2 regions of the Pseudoalteromonas sp. SANK 73390 genome follow, and region 1 is predicted to be linked to the other one. Evidence: predicted binding sites of a transcription regulator. Region 1 holds the regulator's gene; the other holds the start of a gene.

The links. Region 1 encodes NrdR, which represses ribonucleotide reductase genes. Its sites were predicted from a motif close to AAACACNANATNTNGTGTTT; they were not measured.
Region 2: the regulator NrdR is predicted to act here: its motif matches at 4,592-4,611, upstream of nrdA (class 1a ribonucleoside-diphosphate reductase subunit alpha).

What each region holds. Positions count from the first base shown of each region.
Region 1 is NZ_ARPN01000171.1:26,407-37,350, reverse strand. Features, by position in the region: gene thrA (bifunctional aspartate kinase/homoserine dehydrogenase I) at 1-1,223, shown strand, start outside; gene thrB (homoserine kinase) at 1,238-2,182, shown strand; gene thrC (threonine synthase) at 2,182-3,465, shown strand; gene glyA (serine hydroxymethyltransferase) at 3,706-4,962, shown strand; gene nrdR (transcriptional regulator NrdR) at 5,048-5,497, shown strand; gene ribD (bifunctional diaminohydroxyphosphoribosylaminopyrimidine deaminase/5-amino-6-(5-phosphoribosylamino)uracil reductase RibD) at 5,500-6,606, shown strand; gene SANK73390_RS19350 (riboflavin synthase) at 6,618-7,274, shown strand; gene ribBA (bifunctional 3,4-dihydroxy-2-butanone-4-phosphate synthase/GTP cyclohydrolase II) at 7,307-8,419, shown strand; gene ribH (6,7-dimethyl-8-ribityllumazine synthase) at 8,579-9,043, shown strand; gene nusB (transcription antitermination factor NusB) at 9,055-9,465, shown strand; gene thiL (thiamine-phosphate kinase) at 9,509-10,471, shown strand; gene SANK73390_RS19325 (phosphatidylglycerophosphatase A family protein) at 10,480-10,944, shown strand, end outside.
Region 2 is NZ_ARPN01000042.1:35,197-46,140, forward strand. Features, by position in the region: gene serC (3-phosphoserine/phosphohydroxythreonine transaminase) at 1-36, opposite strand, end outside; gene gyrA (DNA topoisomerase (ATP-hydrolyzing) subunit A) at 102-2,780, opposite strand; gene ubiG (bifunctional 2-polyprenyl-6-hydroxyphenol methylase/3-demethylubiquinol 3-O-methyltransferase UbiG) at 2,966-3,676, shown strand; gene SANK73390_RS04695 (HAD family hydrolase) at 3,673-4,320, shown strand; gene nrdA (class 1a ribonucleoside-diphosphate reductase subunit alpha) at 4,682-6,967, shown strand; gene nrdB (class Ia ribonucleoside-diphosphate reductase subunit beta) at 7,018-8,148, shown strand; gene yfaE (class I ribonucleotide reductase maintenance protein YfaE) at 8,148-8,420, shown strand; gene SANK73390_RS04715 (YaeQ family protein) at 8,617-9,141, opposite strand; gene SANK73390_RS04720 (TonB-dependent receptor) at 9,299-10,944, shown strand, end outside.

The sequences.
Region 1 (10,944 bases):
AAGCCCATAAGGGGCTTGCTGCAAAGTTTTTTGCATCTTTAGCGCAAGCGCAGTTAAATATTGTTGCGATAGCACAAGACTCAACAGAAAGTGCGATTTCAGCAGTTATAGATGGAGCGCGATGTAATGATGCTGTTAAAGTCTGTCATGAAAACTTCTTTACACACATTCCGTCTATTGACGTATTTTTATTAGGCTGTGGGCTTGTAGGTCAAGAGCTGATTAAGCAATTAGAAAAACAACAAGCTTGGTTAGAAGCACGTAATATAAAGTTAAACTTATATGGTGTGGCTAACTCTAAACAGCTGTATTTAAATGCTGAAGGTGTACCGTTTGATACTTGGCAGTCTCAGCTTGCTAGCCAGCAGCAAGAGTTTGCTCTTGAGCATGTTGAAGCATTTGTTAAGGCCAATCACTTAATTAACCCAGTATTGGTTGATTGCACATCATCACAACACCTTGCGGATCAGTATGTTGACTTTCTTAATGCTGGATTTCACGTAGTAGCAGCAAATAAAAAAGCCAATACAGGTAGCTATGAGTATTATCAGGCGTTAATGCAAGCGGCACAAAGTAAACAAAGAAAGTTCTTGTATGAGACGAATGTAGGGGCTGGGTTGCCTGTCTTAGATAATTTGCAATTGTTATTTGGTGCAGGTGATGAATTGTTATCGTTTAACGGTATTTTATCTGGATCTCTTTCTTACATGTTTGGTGCACTTGAAGATGGTTTGAGTTTATCTCAAGCAACACTAAAAGCCAAAAGCAATGGCTTTACTGAACCCGACCCAAGGGATGACCTCTCTGGCACCGATGTTGCGAGAAAGCTACTTATCATAGCTCGTGAATCTGGGTTAAAACTAGAGCTAAGTGATATTGAAGTAGAGCCAGTGGTGCCGGTTGATTTTGCTCAAGGTAGCTCAGTGGATGAATTTATGGCACGTTTACACGAGCTTGATGCCAGTTTCACAGACAAAATACAAAGTGCGGCAAACGAAAATAAAGTTTTACGATATGTGGGTAGTATCGAAAACGGACATTGTCGTGTCGGTATTGAAGCAGTAGATAAAGCACATGCGCTTTACGATATTCGTGATGGTGAAAATGCACTGGCTATTTTAAGCCAGTACTATCAACCTCGCCCGTTTGTTATTCGTGGCTATGGCGCAGGTGCTGAGGTTACCTCCGCGGGTGTATTCGCTGATATTTTAAAAACACTTTAGGGTAGGAATTATTGATGATTTCAATTTATGCACCTGCATCGATTGGTAACTTTTGCATTGGTTTTGATTCTTTGGGGGCAGCGCTTGCACCAATTGATGGCACTTTACTTGGAGACGTTGTTCATATTGAGCAAGCAAAGCAAGATGCCTTCAAGTGCGTCGGTCCTTATGCATCGAAACTACCCAGTGATGCCAGCGAAAATTTATCTTTTCAATGTTTAATGCATTTTAGAGAGCACGTCGCACCGAGTATGCCTCCTGTACTGCTAACGTTAGATAAACGCTTACCAATTGGTTCAGGGCTTGGCTCAAGTGCTTGCTCTGTGGTTGCAACATTTGCAGCGTTAAACAAATTTGCAGGTACACAATTATCACAATCGGCGATGATAGAATTGATGGCTGATTTTGAAGGTAAAGTCAGTGGTGCGCGTCATTATGACAATATTACACCTTGTTATTTAGGTGGCTTACAACTGACTGCTGAATTAGTACCAGATAAAGCGTTGTCCTTGCCAGTAGATAAACATTGGTATTATGTTACTGCTTATCCAGGATTTGCGCTCAATACTGCGAAAGCTAGGGGCGTATTACCACAAAGCTTAACCACTCACAGTGCGGTGGAATTTGCTCAGCGTTTATCAAGTTTTTGTGTGTTGCTGCAAAGTGAGCGTTTTGAACAAGCGCTTGAGCTGATGCAAGATGATATGGCAGAGCCTTACCGTCAATCACTCATTCCTGGGTTTAGCGACGCTAAGGCTGCATTACCATCACAAGGGGCGAAGCTGGTTAGTATCTCTGGTGCTGGCCCTACGCTATTTGCTCTTTGTCAATCACTTGAAGATGCTAAACAATGCCAGCAATGGCTTGAAAATAACTATATTAATGAACATGGGTTTAGTCATATCTGTAAACTCGATAACTTAGGTACTCGTGACATTTCTCAAGGAGAACATTCGTAATGCAATTGGTTAACTTAAAAGATGAACAGCAAAAAGTATCGTTTACAGAGGCAGTTAAAACGGGTCTTGGGCGTAATCAGGGGGTGTTTTTCCCAACTGATTTAACGCGTTTGGACAATGTTGACGCTTTGCTAGATTTACCATTTGCTGAACGTAGTGCGCAAATACTGGCACATCTAATTGGTGATGAATTACCTAAAGACACCCTTACTGAGATGGTTGCCCGCGCTTTTGATTTTCCAGTTAAATTAGCAAAAGTAGATGAAAAAAATTATTGTTTAGAGCTATTTCATGGTCCTACGCTGGCTTTTAAAGACTTTGGTGGTCGCTTTATGGCTGAGTGTATCGGTTTGTTTAATCACGGTGAGCGCGTTACTATTTTAACAGCAACAAGTGGTGATACTGGGGCTGCTGTGGCGCATGCCTTTTACAATAAGCCCCATGTAGATGTGGTGATTTTATATCCTGAAGGCAAAATATCGCTGGCGCAGCAAAAGTTATTTACTACCTTAGGTGGCAATATCCACTGTTATGCTGTTGAAGGCAGCTTCGATGATTGTCAAAGTTTGGTTAAACAAGCGTTTTTAGATGATGAAGTAAAGCAAAAACTCGGTTTAAACTCAGCTAACTCGATTAATATTAGCCGTTTGGTTGCTCAGGTTTGTTATTACTTTGAGGCATTGGCTCAACTGCCCAAAGGTGAGCGCGGCGATGTACATATTTCAGTACCAAGTGGTAATTTTGGTAATGTATGTGCAGCAATGATTGCATCAATTATTGGTTTACCTGTGAGTAAGTTATCAGCCGTGACCAATCAAAACGATACGGTGCCGCGTTTTATTGCCTCAGGACAATGGTCGCCAAATGCAACTATTGAGTCACTCTCAAATGCAATGGATGTGAGTAAACCTAATAATTGGCCTCGTGTTCAAAGTATGTTAGATAGTGGACAGTTTGAACAACATGATTTTTATTCACGTTGTGTTAGTGAGCAACGTACGCAAGACGTGATGAAAGAAGTGGCTGCTCGTGGTTATGTTGCAGAGCCTCATACCGCTATCGCCCATGAAGGCTTAACACAAGATAAAGCATCAAATAGTACCGGGATATTTTTAGCAACTGCACATCCTGCAAAGTTTAAAGAGTCAGTAGAACAAGTACTAGGGCAACACATAAAGCTGCCTAAAGTGCTGCAAGATGCGCTAGAAAAAACGTGTTTAGCACAGCCGATGACTGCCGATTATGAGCAATTAAAAGCGGCTATATTTGACAAGTTATTATAGAAAATTGTAATGCTGGGCTACTTAAATCAATAGGTAGCTTAGCAAAGGCATTAATATACTTAATTTTATTTGTAAAAACCATTAATAATATTAATGTTAAAATAAAAAAATATCATTACTTTAACGCTGTGAAATAAATTCAATCCCTGTTTAAATATGCTCATGCCAAGATCATAGGCATGATACGCATTAGAGCGTACAATATGGCTTTTTATACCTTACGTGCACCTAGGAGACCCCATGTTAGAACGTAACATGAATATTGCAGACTTTGACCCTGAATTAGCAAAAGCGATTGCGCTTGAAACCACCCGCCAAGAAGAGCATATTGAGCTTATTGCTTCTGAAAACTACTGTAGCCCTCGCGTTTTAGAAGCTCAGGGGTCTCAGTTAACAAATAAATACGCTGAAGGCTATCCAGGTAAACGTTACTACGGTGGTTGTGAACACGTAGATGTGGTTGAGCAACTTGCAATCGATCGCGCAAATGAACTGTTTGGCTCAAATTACGCGAACGTTCAGCCTCACGCTGGTTCTCAAGCAAATGCGGCGGTTTTTCAAGCGTTGCTTCAACCACATGATACTGTATTGGGTATGAGCTTAGCGCACGGTGGTCATTTGACTCATGGTTCACATGTGAACTTTTCAGGTAAAACATATAATGCGATTCAATACGGTCTAAATGAAGAAACCGGTGAAATTGATTATGCACAAGTCGAAGCATTAGCACTTGAGCACAAGCCGAAAATGATTATTGGTGGTTTCTCAGCATATTCTGGTATTGTTGATTGGGCTAAATTCCGTGAAATTGCTGACAAAGTAGATGCTTATCTACTGGTTGATATGGCACACGTAGCAGGACTTGTTGCAGCTGGCGTATATCCAAGTCCAGTGCCACATGCACACGTTGTAACAACAACAACACACAAAACATTAGCGGGCCCTCGTGGTGGTTTAATCATTTCAGCTTGTGATGATGAAGCGATTTATAAAAAGCTAAATAGTGCTGTATTCCCAGGTGGCCAAGGTGGTCCTTTGTGTCATGTTATCGCTGCTAAAGCGGTTGCATTCAAAGAAGCACTGCAGCCTGAGTTCACAGTGTATCAAAAGCAGGTTGTGAAAAATGCTCAAGCGATGGTGAGTGTTTTACAAGAGCGTGGCTACAAAGTGGTCTCTGGCAAAACAGACAATCACCTGTTCTTACTTGACCTAATTGATAAAGATATTACCGGTAAAGATGCTGATGCAGCATTGGGTCGTGCCAATATTACAGTGAACAAAAACTCTGTACCAAACGACCCTCGCTCACCATTTGTGACCTCTGGTTTGCGAATCGGTTCTCCTGCAATTACACGTCGTGGCTTTAAAGAAGCTGAATCAAAAGAGTTAGCAGGCTGGATGTGTGATGTGCTTGATAACATTAATGATGAATCAGTACAGGCAGAAGTTAAAGAGAAAGTGAAAGCAATCTGCGCTAAATTACCTGTTTACGCATAATTTTACGCACAAAACAGCATTTTTTGTTATTATAAAGGCCGCTATTTAGCGGCCTTTTTTTGTTAGCTTTTTAAAGTGAATCAATATGCATTGCCCTTTTTGTACTGCCAAAGATACCAAAGTTATAGACTCCCGTTTAGTGAGTTCAGGCCACCAAGTGCGAAGACGCCGAGAGTGTATTGAATGCCATGAACGTTTTACCACTTTTGAGGGGGCTGAGTTGGTCATGCCAAGAGTGATAAAACAAGATGGATCTCGTGAGCCGTTTAACGAAGATAAGCTTATAAATGGTTTAGCAAGAGCGCTAGAGAAGCGACCTGTTAGTACAGAGCAAATTGATGAAGTGATCCATGAAATTAAATCTAAAATTCGTGCCACAGGCGAGCGAGAAGTGCCAAGTCACTTAATTGGTGAGTGCATCATGGAGGCGCTTAAAAAGCTTGATAAAGTAGCTTATGTTCGATTTGCATCGGTATACCGCTCGTTTGAAGATATTAGAGAGTTTGGCGAAGAAATTGCTAGGTTAGGTGACTGAAGATGTTTTCAGATGATGATTTTCATTACATGTCGCTGGCAATTGAGCTTGCCAAAAAAGGGCGTTTTACTACTACACCCAACCCTAATGTGGGCTGTGTTGTTGTTAAAGATGGGCAAATCGTAGGGCAAGGCTATCATCAACGGGCGGGTGAAGGGCATGCTGAAGTAAATGCATTAAAAGAAGCTGGACGAAAAGCACAAGATGCCACGGCTTACGTTACGCTAGAACCTTGTAGCCACTTTGGGCGCACACCGCCATGCGCAGAAGGGTTGGCTAAAGCGGGAGTTAAACGTGTTATTGCAGCGATGGTTGACCCCAATCCAAAGGTTGCAGGGCGGGGTTTATCCATGTTAGAACAAGCTGGTGTTGAGGTATCTTATGGCTTGATGCAAACGCAAGCCAGGGCGCTTAACAAAGGTTTTATTAAGCGAATGGAGCATGGCTTACCGTATGTTACTTGCAAACTAGCGGCAAGTTTAGATGGTAAAACGGCATTAAAAAATGGTCAAAGCAAATGGATCACAGGTGCAACAGCACGCCAAGATGTACAATACTTTCGAGCTCAAAGCTGTGCCATATTAAGTGGTGCAGACACAGTGATAATGGATAACGCAAAGCTCAATGTGCGTATTGATGAGAGCATGATTGAGTTACCGCAAGAGCTATCGTTGCGGCAACCTGTTCGTGTGGTCATCGACTCACAAAACCGTTTAACACCTGATTTGGCATTATTTCAAATACAATCACCGATATTAATTTTACGAACACACCTTGATAATAGTGTGCAATGGCCGCACTTCGTTGAACAAATAGTACTAAAAGAACAACACCAAAAAGTCTCTTGCCATGCAGTTTTAGAATGCTTAGCTAGTCGAGGCATAAACGATGTATGGCTTGAGTCCGGCGCTACTTTGGCTGGTGTATTTGCTGAGCAAAAATTAATAGATGAATACGTGATATATTTGGCTCCAAAGCTTATTGGCAGCCAAGGCAGAAGCTTATTAAATCTACCTGAAATTACTGCAATGGATGACGTGACTCAATTGGAGTTCCTTGATGTGAGACAAATAGGTGATGATATTCGTATTATGGCAAAAACCTGCTAAGAAGAGGCAATATGTTTACAGGTATTATTGAAGCAACAGGTACACTTGATGAGTTAACGGCCTCAAAAGGCGATTTAATCGTTCGCGTACAGAGCCTTAATTTAGATATGAGTGATGTAAATCTAGGCGATAGTATTGCCACTAACGGTGTGTGTTTAACTGTAGTAGAAAAGTTTAAAGATGGTTTTAGGGCTGACTTATCGAATGAGACCATTAACTTGACCCAGTTCTCTCATTATAAAAAAGGGCAAAAAGTTAATTTAGAAAAAGCGCTACAACCAATATCTCGTTTGGGCGGCCACTTAGTCTCAGGCCACATAGATGGTATTGCAACTGTGGTTGCTATTGAGATGAATGCGCGTGCGACGGAATATTGGCTTGAAACCTCCGCGGAGCTTATGAAATATATTCCACATAAGGGCTCAGTTGCGATAGATGGTATTAGTTTGACCGTCAATGAAATAAAAGATCAGCAGTTTAAATTGACCATAGTGCCCCATACAGCACAAGAAACGACCATTGCTGATTTTAAAATTGGCAGTCAGGTTAATTTAGAAGTAGATCAAATTGCCCGTTACTTAGAGCGTTTGGTGCTAGGAGCACAACCTCAGGCTAGTGACTCAACTCTCACTGCCAGTTTGTTAGCCAAAGCGGGCTTTATAAAATAACCCCAAATAAACCTTAATTGGATAGGTAAATTATGAATTTGAACAGCGCACAAGAAATCATTGATGACATTAAAGCCGGAAAAATGGTTATTTTGATGGATGATGAAGACCGTGAAAATGAAGGCGATTTAATTATTGCAGCCGAACATATATCGGCTGATGCTATTAATTTTATGGCAACTTATGGTCGTGGCCTAATTTGTTTAACGATGACTCAACAGCGCTGTCAACAGCTGGATTTACCGTTAATGGTACGCAATAACGGTGCCCAGTTTTCGACAAACTTTACGCTTTCAATTGAAGCGGCAAAAGGGGTAACTACGGGAATTTCTGCAGCGGACAGAGCGCGAACAGTACAAGCGGCTGTAGCCAAAGGTGCACAGCCTGAAGATATCGTACAACCTGGTCATATTTTCCCAATTATGGCACAACCTGGCGGGGTATTAACTCGAGCAGGTCACACCGAAGCCGGCTGTGATTTGGCACGTTTGGCAGGTTGTGAACCGTCATCTGTGATCGTTGAAATATTGAATCCAGATGGCACTATGGCTCGTCGCCCTCAATTAGAGGTATTTGCAAAAGAGCACGATATTAAAATTGGTACGATTGCTGATTTAATTGAATACAGAAATTTAAATGAAACGACGATTGAGAAAGTAGCGCAATGTAAATTGCCAACAGAGTATGGCGAATTTGATTTAGTTACATACAAAGATACCATCGATAACCAGCTTCATTATGCGCTCGTTAAAGGGCAAGTAAAGTCAGATGATATTACATTGGTGCGTGTGCATTTACAAAGTACGTTTAACGATATTTTGTTGTCAGACCGCGGTGCCGATAGAAGCTGGAGTTTACATAGTGCGATGCAATATATCAGTGAGCATAACGGTGTTTTAGTGGTGCTTGGCAAGCAAGAACAAGGTGCTGAAATAGAGGCTATGGTGAAAGCATTTGCAGCGCAAGATCAGGGTGAACAAGTGACGGTACGTAAGTTTCAAGGTACTTCTCGTACGGTGGGTGTCGGGTCTCAAATCTTAGCTGATTTAGGGATTCAAAAAATGCGCTTGATGAGCATGCCGAAGAAGTATCATGCGCTTTCAGGTTTTCACCTAGAAGTTGTTGATTATGTTGAGCCAAAATAGTAACCGGCAAAAATAAATATACGGGCCTAATATAGGCCCGTTTTAAGTTGTTTGGGGATACTTAAAGTTGTGCTATTATGCGCCCCAATTTGGCAATTGCTTGACCGAACATTTCGGGACATGCTTCAGCATTGGTATTTATAAGATTAGGATCATCTAATGAACATTATTGAAGGTAACAAATATGCACCGGGCAAAAAGTTTGCCATTGTTATTTCTCGTTTTAACGACTTTATTGGTAGCAGTTTACTTGAAGGCGCTGTAGATGAGTTAAAGCGTACCGGTGGCGTAAACGATGATGACATCACTGTGGTGTATGTACCTGGTGCCGTTGAGTTACCTCTAGCAGCTAAGCGCATTGCAATGAAAAAGCAGTTTGATGCTATCATTGCATTGGGCGTGATCATCCGTGGCGGTACACCACATTTTGATTTAGTCGCAAATGAGTCAAATAAAGGTTTGGCAACTGTGTCAATGGATTATGATATCCCTGTCGCATTTGGCGTGCTAACCACTGAAAGTATTGAGCAAGCCATAGAACGTGCGGGTACCAAAATGGGTAACAAGGGCGGTGAAGCTGCACTTGGTGCCTTAGAAATGGTCAACGTACTAGAGCAAATTTAAGAGGATCCTCTGTGAAACCAGCAGCAAGACGTAAAGCACGTATATTGGCCTTGCAAGCCGTTTATTCTTGGCAATTAAGTGGTAACCCAATCGCTGATATTGAACAACAAATGTTGATCGAAAATGATGTGTCAAAAGTAGATGTTGAGTATTTTAAAGATTTAGCGCGCGGTGTTGCCGTTAATCAAAAGCAGCTAGATGAATTGGTGAAACCGCATTTGTCTCGACCGTTTAATGACTTAGACGAAGTTGAAAGAGCGGTACTTAGAGTAAGTGCCTATGAACTTAAGTTCAGAGAAGATGTGCCATATAAGGTGGCGATTAATGAAGGCATCGAATTGGCTAAAATATTTGGCGCTGAAGATAGCCACAAGTTTGTTAATGGTGTTTTAGATAAAGCCGTAAAAGACATTCGCAAGTAAGGCTAAATATAAGGAGAGCCGGCGTTGGCCGGCTTTTTTGTGTATGAAGGAATTTGAACTCATTAATCGTTATTTTACCGGACGAGGCATTGCTCGTCGCGATGTTGATTTAGGAATCGGTGATGATTGCGCGCTAGTCCGTGTTCCTGAAAACTGTCAGTTGGCTGTGACCACAGATACGCTAGTTGAAGGCGTTCACTTCTTTGCAGATATCTCTCCTCGAGCTTTAGGTCACCGTGCGTTGGCTGTGAACTTAAGCGACTTAGCCGCGATGGGTGCAGAGCCTGCTTGGGTCTCTTTGGGCTTAACATTGCCAAGTATTGATGCGCAGTGGTTAGAAGAGTTTGCTGATGGCATGCATGAAATAGCAGAATATTATAATGTGCAAATTGTGGGTGGTGATACCACGCAAGGGCCATTAACGATTACGGTATGCGCTAAAGGGATTGTACCTCAAGGTAAAGCATTAACCCGTTCAGGTGCTAAAAATGGCGATTGGATTTATGTTACAGGACCTCTAGGTGATTCTGGGCTAGCTATTGAAGCACGCAAGCAAAACTGGCAAATTGCTGAGGAGCATCTAGAAAATGCCAATAAGTGTTTTCATTTTCCATCTCCAAGGGTTGCAGCAGGGCAAGTGCTCAGAGGCATAGCAACGTCAGCAATAGATATTTCCGATGGCTTATTGGCTGATTTGTCACACATCCTTAAACAATCTGGCGTTGGCGCAGTGATACATGCGGATAAAGTGCCTACATCTGCCGCATTAAATAGCTTGAAAAATGATGATATTCGATTGCAATTAGCACTCGCATATGGTGATGACTATGAGTTGCTATTTACGGTTAGTGATGATAACAAAAGCATATTAGAGGCTAAGCTTCAGCAATATGGTGTAGAGCCAGTTTGTATTGGGCAGGTAGTCAACAATGACTGCAAGTTAGAGTTGCTCTATCACAATCAAACAATGCCATTGCCAAATATTGGCTTTGAGCATTTTAGCTAGGAGTTACTTTGGCTAAGAAGTATAAATTTAATTTAAAACGTCCCCATCAATTTTTTGGTTTAGGTTTTGGGCTTGGGTTATCACCAGTTGCTCCGGGTACTATGGGTACTTTTGCTGCTTTACCTTTTATTTTTATGACCGCGACTTTTCCGCTTTGGCTACAAGTAGTATTTGCAATTGTTATCAGTGTATTTGGTTTGTGGGTCTGTGGGCAAACTGCACGAGATGTGCAAGTACATGATCACCCTGCGATTGTATGGGATGAAGTTGCAGGCTTTTATATTACTATGATGGGGGCTGCATTGAGTTGGCAGTCTTTAATTGTTGGTTTTTTATTGTTCCGTTTTTTTGATATTGTAAAGCCAGGACCAATAAAAATGCTTGATAAGCGCTTACATGGCGGTTTCGGGATTATGGCAGATGATATTCTTGCCGGTATTTTTTCATTGATTTGTTTGCAAGCTTTGTTTAAA
Region 2 (10,944 bases), on a different contig from region 1:
CATTGCAGGACCTGCACAAAAATTATATACCGTCATTTTTCCTCATTCCTAAACAACTTAGTATTTATTATAAAAAAAGCGGCCGGAGCCGCTTTTTTCACTTATTCACTGGGTGAGTCATCAGTACTCACTGGTGAGTCCTCCGATGTAGGTAATTCACTACCTTCACCTTCGGGAAGTTCTTCAACTGCTATTTCCTCGATACGTTGTAAACCAACTACTTGCTCGTCGTCAATAGTTCTAATCAAAATAACCCCTTGGGTATTACGACCAACCGTTGAAACTTCACTAACACGTGTTCGCACAAGCGTACTGCGATTAGATATCAACATAATTTCGTTGTTATCTTCAACTTGTACAGCACCCACAACACTACCGTTACGTTCACTAACTTTAATAGACACAACACCCTGAGTAGCTCGGCTCTTAGCTGGGTAATCTTCTAGCAAAGTACGTTTACCGTAACCATTTTCAGTTACTGTTAATATAGCGCCATCGTTTTTAGGTACAATCAGCGAAACAACTTTTACATCATCGGGCATCTTAATACCACGTACACCAGTTGCTGTACGACCCATAGGACGAAGTGCTAGCTGCTCTTCACCTGTTTCAGGGTCAATTTTTACTTCACCAGTTTCAGAGTCACGTAATTTTTCATTGAAACGCACTACTTTACCATGATCAGTAAATAGCATGATATCGTTACTGCCATTTGTGATATCTGCACCTATCAAGCAATCGCCTTCATTTAAATTAATAGCAATGATGCCGCTTGCGCGTTGACGGCTATATGCCGTAAGCGGTGTTTTCTTAACAGTGCCGTTAGCTGTTGCCATCAATACATACTTGTCTTCTTCGTACTCTCGAACAGGTAAAATTGTGGTAATACGCTCATCTGCTTCAAGTGGCAACAAATTAACGATTGGTTTACCACGTGCTGCACGAGATGCAAGCGGTAACTGATAGACCTTCAACCAGTACATGCGACCAGCGGTTGAGAAACACAAGATAGTATCATGAGTATTAGCAACTAATAGACGCTCGATAAAGTCTTCATCTTTCATACGCGTAGCAGCTTTACCTTTACCCCCACGGCGCTGCGCCTCATAATCAGTAAGAGGCTGATACTTCACATAACCTTCGTGAGATAAAGTAACTACAACGTCTTCTTCATTGATCAAGTCTTCTAAACTAATGTCATGCGCGGCTGCACTAATTTCAGTGCGACGCTCATCGCCATAGGTCTCTTTAATGACCACAAGCTCATCGCGGATCACTTCCATCAAACGTTCAGGTGTGGAGAGTATGTATAATAATTCTGCGATTAGCTCTAATAACTCTTGGTATTCAGCTAGAATCTTTTCGTGTTCAAGACCCGTTAATTTATGTAAGCGTAAATCTAAAATGGCTTGAGCTTGTTGTTCTGACAAATAATACTGACCGTCACGAATACCCAGTTCTGGCTCTAACCAATCTGGACGTGCAACATTATCTTCACCCGCTTTTTCAAGCATGCCTTTAACTGTACCCAGCGCCCAAGAACGAGCTACTAGTGCAGCTTTTGCCTCAGATGGGCTCGGTGATTTACGAATAAGCTCAATGATAGGGTCTATATTTGCCAGTGCAATCGCCAAGCCTTCAAGGGTATGTGCTCTATCGCGTGCTTTACGTAAATCAAATACGGTACGACGCGTTACAACTTCACGGCGATGAATAATGAACGCTTCAAGCATTTCTTTTAAGTTAAAGCATTTAGGCTGATTATTGTCTAACGCAACCATATTCATACCAAACACAGTTTGTAACTGAGTTTGTGCATATAGGTTGTTTAAAATCACTTCGCCTACTTCACCACGTTTGACCTCAATTACGATACGCATACCGTCTTTGTCTGATTCGTCACGAAGCGCGCTGATCCCTTCAACTTTTTTCTCTTTAACTAATTCAGCAATTTTTTCTATTAAGCGTGCTTTGTTAACTTGGTAGGGAATTTCATGGACGATAATAGTTTCTTTACTCGTTTTTTCGTCCACTTCAATTTCAGCACGAGCACGGATGTAAACTTTACCACGGCCTGTTTTATACGCTTGCTCAATGCCCTTTTTACCGTTAATAATTGCTGCTGTTGGAAAATCTGGGCCTGGAATATACTCTATTAAGTCTTCAATGGTTAGATCAGGATTTTGGATTAAAGCCAAACAACCATTGATCACCTCAGTTAAGTTATGAGGAGGTATGTTCGTTGCCATACCAACAGCAATACCTGAAGAGCCATTAACTAATAAAGCAGGTACTCTTGTCGGTAATACATCGGGAATTTGTTCAGTACCATCGTAGTTTGGTACAAAATCGACCGTTTCTTTTTCTAAGTCGGCTAACAATTCGTGAGAAATCTTAGCCATACGTACTTCGGTATAACGCATTGCAGCTGCTGAGTCACCATCTACAGAACCAAAGTTACCTTGGCCATCAACCAGCATGTAGCGTAAAGAAAATGGTTGCGCCATACGTACTATTGTGTCGTACACTGCGCTGTCGCCGTGAGGGTGGTATTTACCAATTACATCACCGACAACACGCGCCGACTTCTTATAAGGCTTATTCCAGTCATTTTTTAATTCGTTCATGGCAAACAAAACTCGACGGTGTACTGGCTTTAAGCCATCACGTACGTCAGGTAATGCACGACCAACGATCACACTCATCGCGTAATCTAAGTACGAGTTTTTGAGTTCATCTTCAATATTGACTGGCAGGATTTCATTGGCGAGTTCAGTCATTCGGTTCCACTTTCCTTCAGTGTCTAACCCTTTTATGTCACACTATCGCGTGACAAAGGGATTAAGTTATTATTAATTCTCAAACGCCATGCTAACACACTTTTAAACAGTTTACAGGCGCAAAATTTTAGTGATTTTAATCTGACCCCCTTTATAATGCGCTCAGATTAACGAGGAAGTTTTTTATGACCGAACATCAAAATGTAGACCCACAAGAAATTGCAAAGTTTGAACAAATCGCAGAACGGTGGTGGGATACAGAAGGAGAATTTAAACCGCTGCACGATATCAACCCACTGCGCTTAGATTTTATAAATGATAAATGTCAGGGTTTATTTGCAAAAAAAGTACTAGATGTTGGCTGTGGCGGCGGTATTCTTACAGAGAGTATGGCTAAACTAGGCGCAAAGGCTCATGGCATTGATATGGGTCAAGAGCCATTAAATGTCGCTAAGTTACATAGCTTAGAGTCTGGCGTAAAAGTTGATTATCAAAAAATACCTGCTGAGGACTTTGCCACCCAGCACCCTGAAGAATTTGATGTAATAACATGCATGGAAATGTTAGAGCATGTTCCAGAGCCCGCTTCTATTATCTCAGCAGTAGCTCAACTTGCAAAACCTGGTGCCAGTGTCTTTTTCTCTACACTCAACAAAACAACAAAAGCTTATTTAATGGCAATTGTTGGCGCAGAGAAAATCCTTAAAATTGTGCCTGAAGGTACACACCAACATGACAAATTTATTCGCCCTTCAACACTAATTAACTGGGCTGAACAAGTCGGTCTAAAAGTGCGCGCTAGTGCTGGTATTAGCTATAATCCGATTAGCAAAACATTCACACTAACTGATGATGTCAGTGTTAATTATCTTTTACATTTTGAGAAGCTAGCATGACCCAAGCTGTTATTTTTGACTTAGATGGGACCCTACTAGACACTTGTGACGATCTGGGTGCCGCGCTTAACTACACTTTACAGTTATATGGCCTACCTGAGGTATCAAAAGCAGATTATAGCCCCGCAATATCAAATGGCGTTAAAGCGTTATTAGAAGTTGGCTTTAAAGATAAGCTAACTGATTATGACGAACCCATACTAAAACAAAGTGTGCTTGATTATTATGAAAAAAACATCGCGGTTCATAGCCATTGTTTTAACGGGATCGCCCCTTTATTAGACATGCTTCGTAGTAACGGAATAAAAATTGGTATAATGACCAACAAACCGACCTTCTTAACTTTACCCTTGTTAAAGTTAATAGATGAATTAAAAGATATCGAAGTCGTCGTTTGCGGAGATACGCTAGATGAAGCAAAGCCTTCACCAAAACCACTCTTGCATGTTGCTCAACAATTAGCAGTTAAGCCTAGAGAATGTTTTTATGTAGGCGATGCAGAAAGAGACATAGCAGCCGCAAAAGCGGCCAATATGCGATCCGTTGCTGCGTTGTGGGGCTACATCCCCAGCAAAGCAACTGCACTCAGCTGGCAAGCAGATCTAAATTTAACTAACCCTGAATCGTTATTTTCGCATATCTAGTATTTTTGATTTCGACAAGGCACTATATCTTGTGCCTTGTAACTAAAAGGAAGCCAGATTGCGTATAAAAAAATCAGTTAGAATTTTTTTTGAATTTGATAAAAAAACCAGACTTCTTGGTTGATTTTTTTTAGGCTTCTTTAGCAGTGATTCCTCAAAGGTTAATGAATACTAACACTTGAAGATTATCCCTAAGTTATCCACAATTGTAGCCAAGTTGTTCTATTGCAAATTATGCTAATCCACACTATCTTGTGATCCACGGTAAGCCTATCACCATATATAGTGGTGAATAGATAATCAAAGTGTGAACCGTGCGTTTACCACAAAAATACAATTCCGAAGGAATACAGGCGCAACTATGAACCAACAGCTATCTGTCAGCAAACGAAATGGCCGTAAAGAGCCGCTTGATCTTGATAAGATCCATCGCGTGATCACTTGGGCCGCAGAAGGTCTAAATAATGTTTCTGTATCACAGGTCGAATTAAAGTCTCATATTCAGTTTTACGATGGTATTCGTACTGAAGATATACATGAAACTATTATTAAAGCCGCTGCTGATTTAATAGATAAAGACTCTCCTGATTACCAATATTTAGCTGCGCGCCTTGCAGTGTTCCATTTACGTAAAAAAGCTTATGGTCAATTTGAGCCGCCGCATTTATATGACCATGTAACTAAAATGGTTGAAGACAAACGTTATGACCCTCACCTTCTTGTTGATTATACCAAGCAAGAACTTGATGAACTTAATGACTATGTTGATCACAGCCGTGATATGAATTTTAGTTATGCCGCTGTAAAACAGCTCGAAGGTAAATATTTAGTTCAAAACCGTGTGACGGGCGAAATCTATGAGAGTGCCCAATTTTTGTATATTTTGGTCGCTGCAAGCTTATTTTCGGATTACCAAAAAGATACACGCCTAGACTACGTCAAACGTTTTTATGATGCGATCTCACTTTTTAAAATATCACTACCTACCCCGATTATGGCGGGTGTACGCACACCAACTCGTCAATTTAGTTCCTGCGTATTGATTGAGTGCGGTGATAGTTTAGACTCTATCAATGCAACTTCATCTGCTATCGTAAAATATGTAAGTCAACGCGCTGGCATTGGAATAAACGCTGGCCGTATTCGTGCATTAGGTAGCCCTATTCGCAATGGTGAAGCTTATCACACTGGTTGCATTCCTTTTTATAAGCACTTTCAGACTGCTGTTAAAAGCTGCTCGCAAGGTGGTGTTCGCGGTGGCGCTGCCACTTTGTTTTACCCGCTTTGGCATTTAGAAGTAGAAAACTTGCTTGTTCTAAAAAATAACCGAGGCGTTGAAGAAAACCGTGTCCGCCACTTAGATTATGGTGTGCAATTTAATAAAACTATGTACACACGTTTGATCAAAGATGGTTACATCACATTATTTAGCCCATCGGATGTACCAGGGCTGTATGATGCTTTTTTTGAAGACCAAGAAAAGTTTGAAACTCTGTACGTGCAATACGAACAAGATGAATCAATTCGTAAAAAGCGTATTAAAGCCATTGAGCTGTTTTCTATGTTTGCACAAGAACGTGCAAGTACCGGCCGAATTTACCTGCAAAATGTTGACCACTGTAATACACATAGCCCATTTGACTCAAAGGTTGCCCCAATTCGACAGTCAAACTTGTGCCTTGAAATTGCGCTACCAACTAAGCCTTTAAACAATGTGAGCGACCCTGATGGTGAAATTGCACTATGTACCTTATCAGCATTCAACTTAGGTGCGCTCGAATCATTAGACGAGCTAGAGGAATTAGCTGAACTTGCCGTAAGGGCACTTGATAACCTATTAGATTTTCAAGACTACCCTGTACCTGCTGCACAAAATGCAACTATGGGACGTCGAACCCTCGGTATTGGCGTTATTAACTATGCTTATTACCTCGCCAAAAATGGCGTTAAGTATTCTGATGGCAGCGCGAATGGTTTAACACACCGTACTTTTGAAGCAATTCAGTTTTACTTAATGAAAGCATCAAATGAGTTAGCTAAAGAGCGTGGTGCTTGTCCATTGTTTAATGAGACTACGTACTCCCAAGGCATTATGCCAATTGATACATACAAGCGTGATTTAGATAAAATTTGTGAAGAACCCCTCCATTTAGATTGGAACGGTCTTCGCGAGCGTATTCAAGAACATGGTATGCGCAACTCAACGCTATCAGCATTAATGCCATCAGAGACATCATCACAAATATCAAATGCCACAAATGGTATTGAACCACCTCGTGGTCATATCAGCGTAAAAGCCAGTAAAGATGGTATATTAAAACAAGTTGTTCCTGAGTATGAGCGTTTAAAAGACAGCTATGAATTACTGTGGGATATCCCTTCAAATGATGGTTACTTAAGCTTGGTTGGAATTATGCAGAAGTTTGTCGATCAAACTATCTCTGCAAATACAAACTACGACCCAAATAAGTTTGAAGGTGGCAAAGTTCCAATGCAGCTGCTGCTTAAAGATTTATTAACTGCATATAAGTTAGGTGTAAAAACACTTTATTATCACAACACCCGAGATGGCGCTTCTGACTCACATGATGAGCTTAAAGTACAAGCGGAAGATGATGATTGTGCAGGCGGCGCTTGTAAAATATAAGTATTAGCGGGTCATAAGATCCGCTGTTTTTGGTATCGAGTATATAAAATATGTCTTATTCTACTTTTAGCAGAACTCATAATGATCAGTTAAAAGAGCCAATGTTTTTTGGCCAAACCGTCAACGTTTCTCGTTTTGACCAACAAAAATACCCTATTTTTGAAAAGTTAATTGAAAAGCAGCTATCTTTCTTCTGGCGCCCTGAAGAGGTTGACGTAAGTAAAGATAGATTAGATTTTCAAGGCTTACCTGAGCATGAAAAGCACATTTTCTTAAGTAATTTAAAGTATCAAACACTATTAGACAGCGTACAAGGCCGCTCTCCTAACGTCGCGTTGCTCCCTATCGTATCTTTACCTGAACTTGAAACATGGATCGAAACTTGGGCATTTAGTGAAACTATTCACAGTCGCTCATACACACACATAATTCGTAATGTGACGCAATCACCAGAGTTAATTTTTGATGACATTGTAACTAATGATCGTATTAATCAACGTGCTGATGCTGTAACTCGTTATTATGATGAACTTATCGAGAAGGTTTCTCTTTATAACCTATATGGTGAAGGTAAGCATGAAATAAATGGCAAAACGGTAGTTATAAACCAGTTTGAATTGAAGAAACTGCTGTACCTTTGCATCATGTCAGTAAACATTTTAGAAGCTATTCGCTTTTATGTGAGCTTTGCCTGTTCATTTGCATTTGCAGAACGTGAGCTAATGGAAGGTAACGCAAAAATCATCAAGCTGATTGCGCGTGATGAAGCATTACACCTATCTGGCACACAGCATATGCTAAACATCATGCAAGATGGCAAAGATGACCCTGAAATGGCAATTGTTGCTGCTCAATGCCAAGAGCAAGCTATTGCAATGTTTGTTGAAGCAGCAGAACAAGAAAAAGACTGGGCTGAATACTTATTTAAAGATGGCTCAATGATTGGCTTAAATAAAGATATTTTATGCCAATATGTTGAATATATTACAAATGTTCGCATGACAGCTGTCGGTCTACCTACACAGTTTGAGAACAAGAGTAATCCTATTCCATGGATAAATGCTTGGTTAGTGTCTGATAACGTTCAAGTTGCCCCGCAAGAAGCAGAGATAAGTTCATACCTTGTTGGTCAAATTGACTCTGAGGTTGATGCTGCAGAATTTGGTGATTTCGACTTGTAATGAGCGATAAGCACTGCCATAAGGTTACTCTTAATAACCAATCTGAGCCGCTAGATTTTGCGGCTCAATCACCTTCTCTTCTTGATACTCTAGAGCAAGCTAATATTGAAGTCGCTTATCAATGCCGGGAAGGGTTTTGCGGTGCATGTCGTGCCAAACTAGTGCAAGGAGAGGTTTGTTATAACCAAGAACCTTTAGCATTTGTCCGTGATGGTGAAATACTTCTATGCTGTACCAAACCTTTAACTAATATAAAGCTCACCCTGCTGTGAACACACTTTGCATTTTTATAATACACTCTATTTAATTAACCACTGCTCTGAATAGGCAAATTAGTTCAATAATCTATTTTTTAATTCAGGGCGTTGGTTTCACTCACAATAACCAAAATATCATCATTCGTTCGCAAATATTGAGAGTTTACAAAGTATCTCTTCAACCCCCTTATAAAACATCAGGAAAAGGATTCTAAAGTAGCTTTAATACATTGGTTTCGTAATATTCAGTTTTATCGCTCACACTAATTTGGTTTTGCTCTATAACAATATCCCAATGCAAACTCCGGCTCAATGCTTCACTTAAGGAATCTAAAAAATCCTCTTCCAACGCAAAAATACTGGTATTTTCTACGTAGCTTAATCGCTCTTTAACAGAGTCAAACCACTCGCTATCTTCTTTGATAAGTAACACAAGTTTTTTATACTGCTTAGCTATGCGAATAATATCGCCTAACTCCATAACGCCCGCAAACAACGCAACGGTTATATGGCCTTGTTTATCTTCTAGCCAGACGTCTGGTTTTTGCTTTTCAGATAAATTATTGAGACAAGCAGCTTGTTCATAAGATAACGCACAATACCCTAACATTTTTAATACAAAGTGCTCTAATGTCTCTGCTTTTTGCAATGCAGTGGTAAACACTTCTTGGTGGTTGGCATGATGAAATAGGTCTGCAACATTCAATCGTGCCTTGAAAACAAAAGGTTTACTCATAAGAATTACCCAAAATATAACATTCTCTGTAACTATAGGAGTTATGATCACATTATCAACAAAATTAAGAGTTACAATATAACATTGTTGAATCATTAAAAATGCGGTGTTATATTATAACAACACTAACACTCATACTCTGAACAAGTTAAAAATTATGATCAAGCAGTCCTTAATTAGCAGTGCCATTGTTTCCGCTTTATTTTCATCTTATGCATTTGCAGGTGATGTGAAAGGTAAAGTAGTTGATCACAATAACCAACCTGTAAGTGGTGCTAAACTTCATTTGCATGGTAAGTCACAATCTGTCAGCACTGACAAAAATGGCCTTTTTACTATTTCGGTTGATGCAAACTCGCAACTTCATGTCTCAAAAAACAACTACATTGATGAACGAATTAATGTAACTGAAAACAATGGTTTCGTAACAGTAAAACTCAACCCAAGTGCAGTTGATAGCATTGTTGTGTTTGCATCGGCTCTGCATAAAAACAATGTTGAAATGGCAGCACCGGTATCAGTGTTAGGCGGTGATGAGCTAAAAAATGCAGCGAAACCTACTCTCGGTGAAACATTAAAAGGCATCCCTGGTATCAATTCGAGTTATTTTGGCCCAGTTTCTTCAAGCCCTATAATCCGAGGTTTAGATGGTCCGCGCGTCAAAATCATGCAAAATGGTTTAGATAGCAGTGATGCATCTCGTGTTGGACCTGACCATGCTAATACAAATGACAGTTTATCAGCACAGCAAATTGAAGTGTTACGTGGCCCTGCAACCTTGCTGTATGGCTCAGGTGCCATTGGTGGTGTCGTGAATGTGGTTGATAACCGTATTCCTAGAGATGTAATAGAAACCCTAAGTGGTGCTGCTGAATATAGCCATGACAGCGTATCTAATACCAACACTTATGCTGCCCTGCTAGAAACCGGTAACGACGGGTTCAACTTTCACTTTGATGGTGTAAGTCGTAAAGGTGGCAACTATGAAACCCCAACTTTCAAATTACCTGAAGACGAGCACCATGATGAGCATGACGCTCACGACGACCATCATGAAGAAGAGCACCACGATGAAGAACACATGGATGAGCATGAAGAACATGCTGAATTTGCCAATCAGGTAGATAATACCTTTATTGACTCTCAGCAATTCAATATTGGCTCAAGCTATGTCAATGAGCATATGACCATTGGCTTATCTTTCGGTCGGATTGATACTGACTACGGAATTCCCGCACATAGCCACGCGCACCATGAACATGATGAACATGATGAACATGATGAACATGATGAACATGACGACAATGTATTTGCCCGTGTAAAACAAGACCGTTGGCAAGCGCTATTTAATTACGCTTTGCACAACCAATGGATTGAATCAGTGAGTGTACGCGCAGGCTATACCGATTATAAACACAGTGAGATTGAAGGCGAGCAGATTGGCACAACTTTCACTAACAAGTCATCTGAATTACGTGCCAGTTTAGAGCACAAGTTAGGTAACTGGCACGGCATCCTTGGCTACCATTTCAGTGATAGTGATTATGCTGCACAAGGTGAAGAAGCGTTTACACCAGCCACACAAACTAAAATTCACTCTCTTTACTTACTCGAAGAGCGCAACTTTGGTGACTTTACATTAGAGTTGGGTGCACGAGTAGAAGATTACCAGCTTAGCAGTCGAATTAGTGCTCACGAAGAACATGAACATGAACATGAACATGAACATGAACATGAACAACATGCTGAAAGTGACGTCGATTATCAACTTGATATGACCAATATCAGTGCGTCTATCGGGGG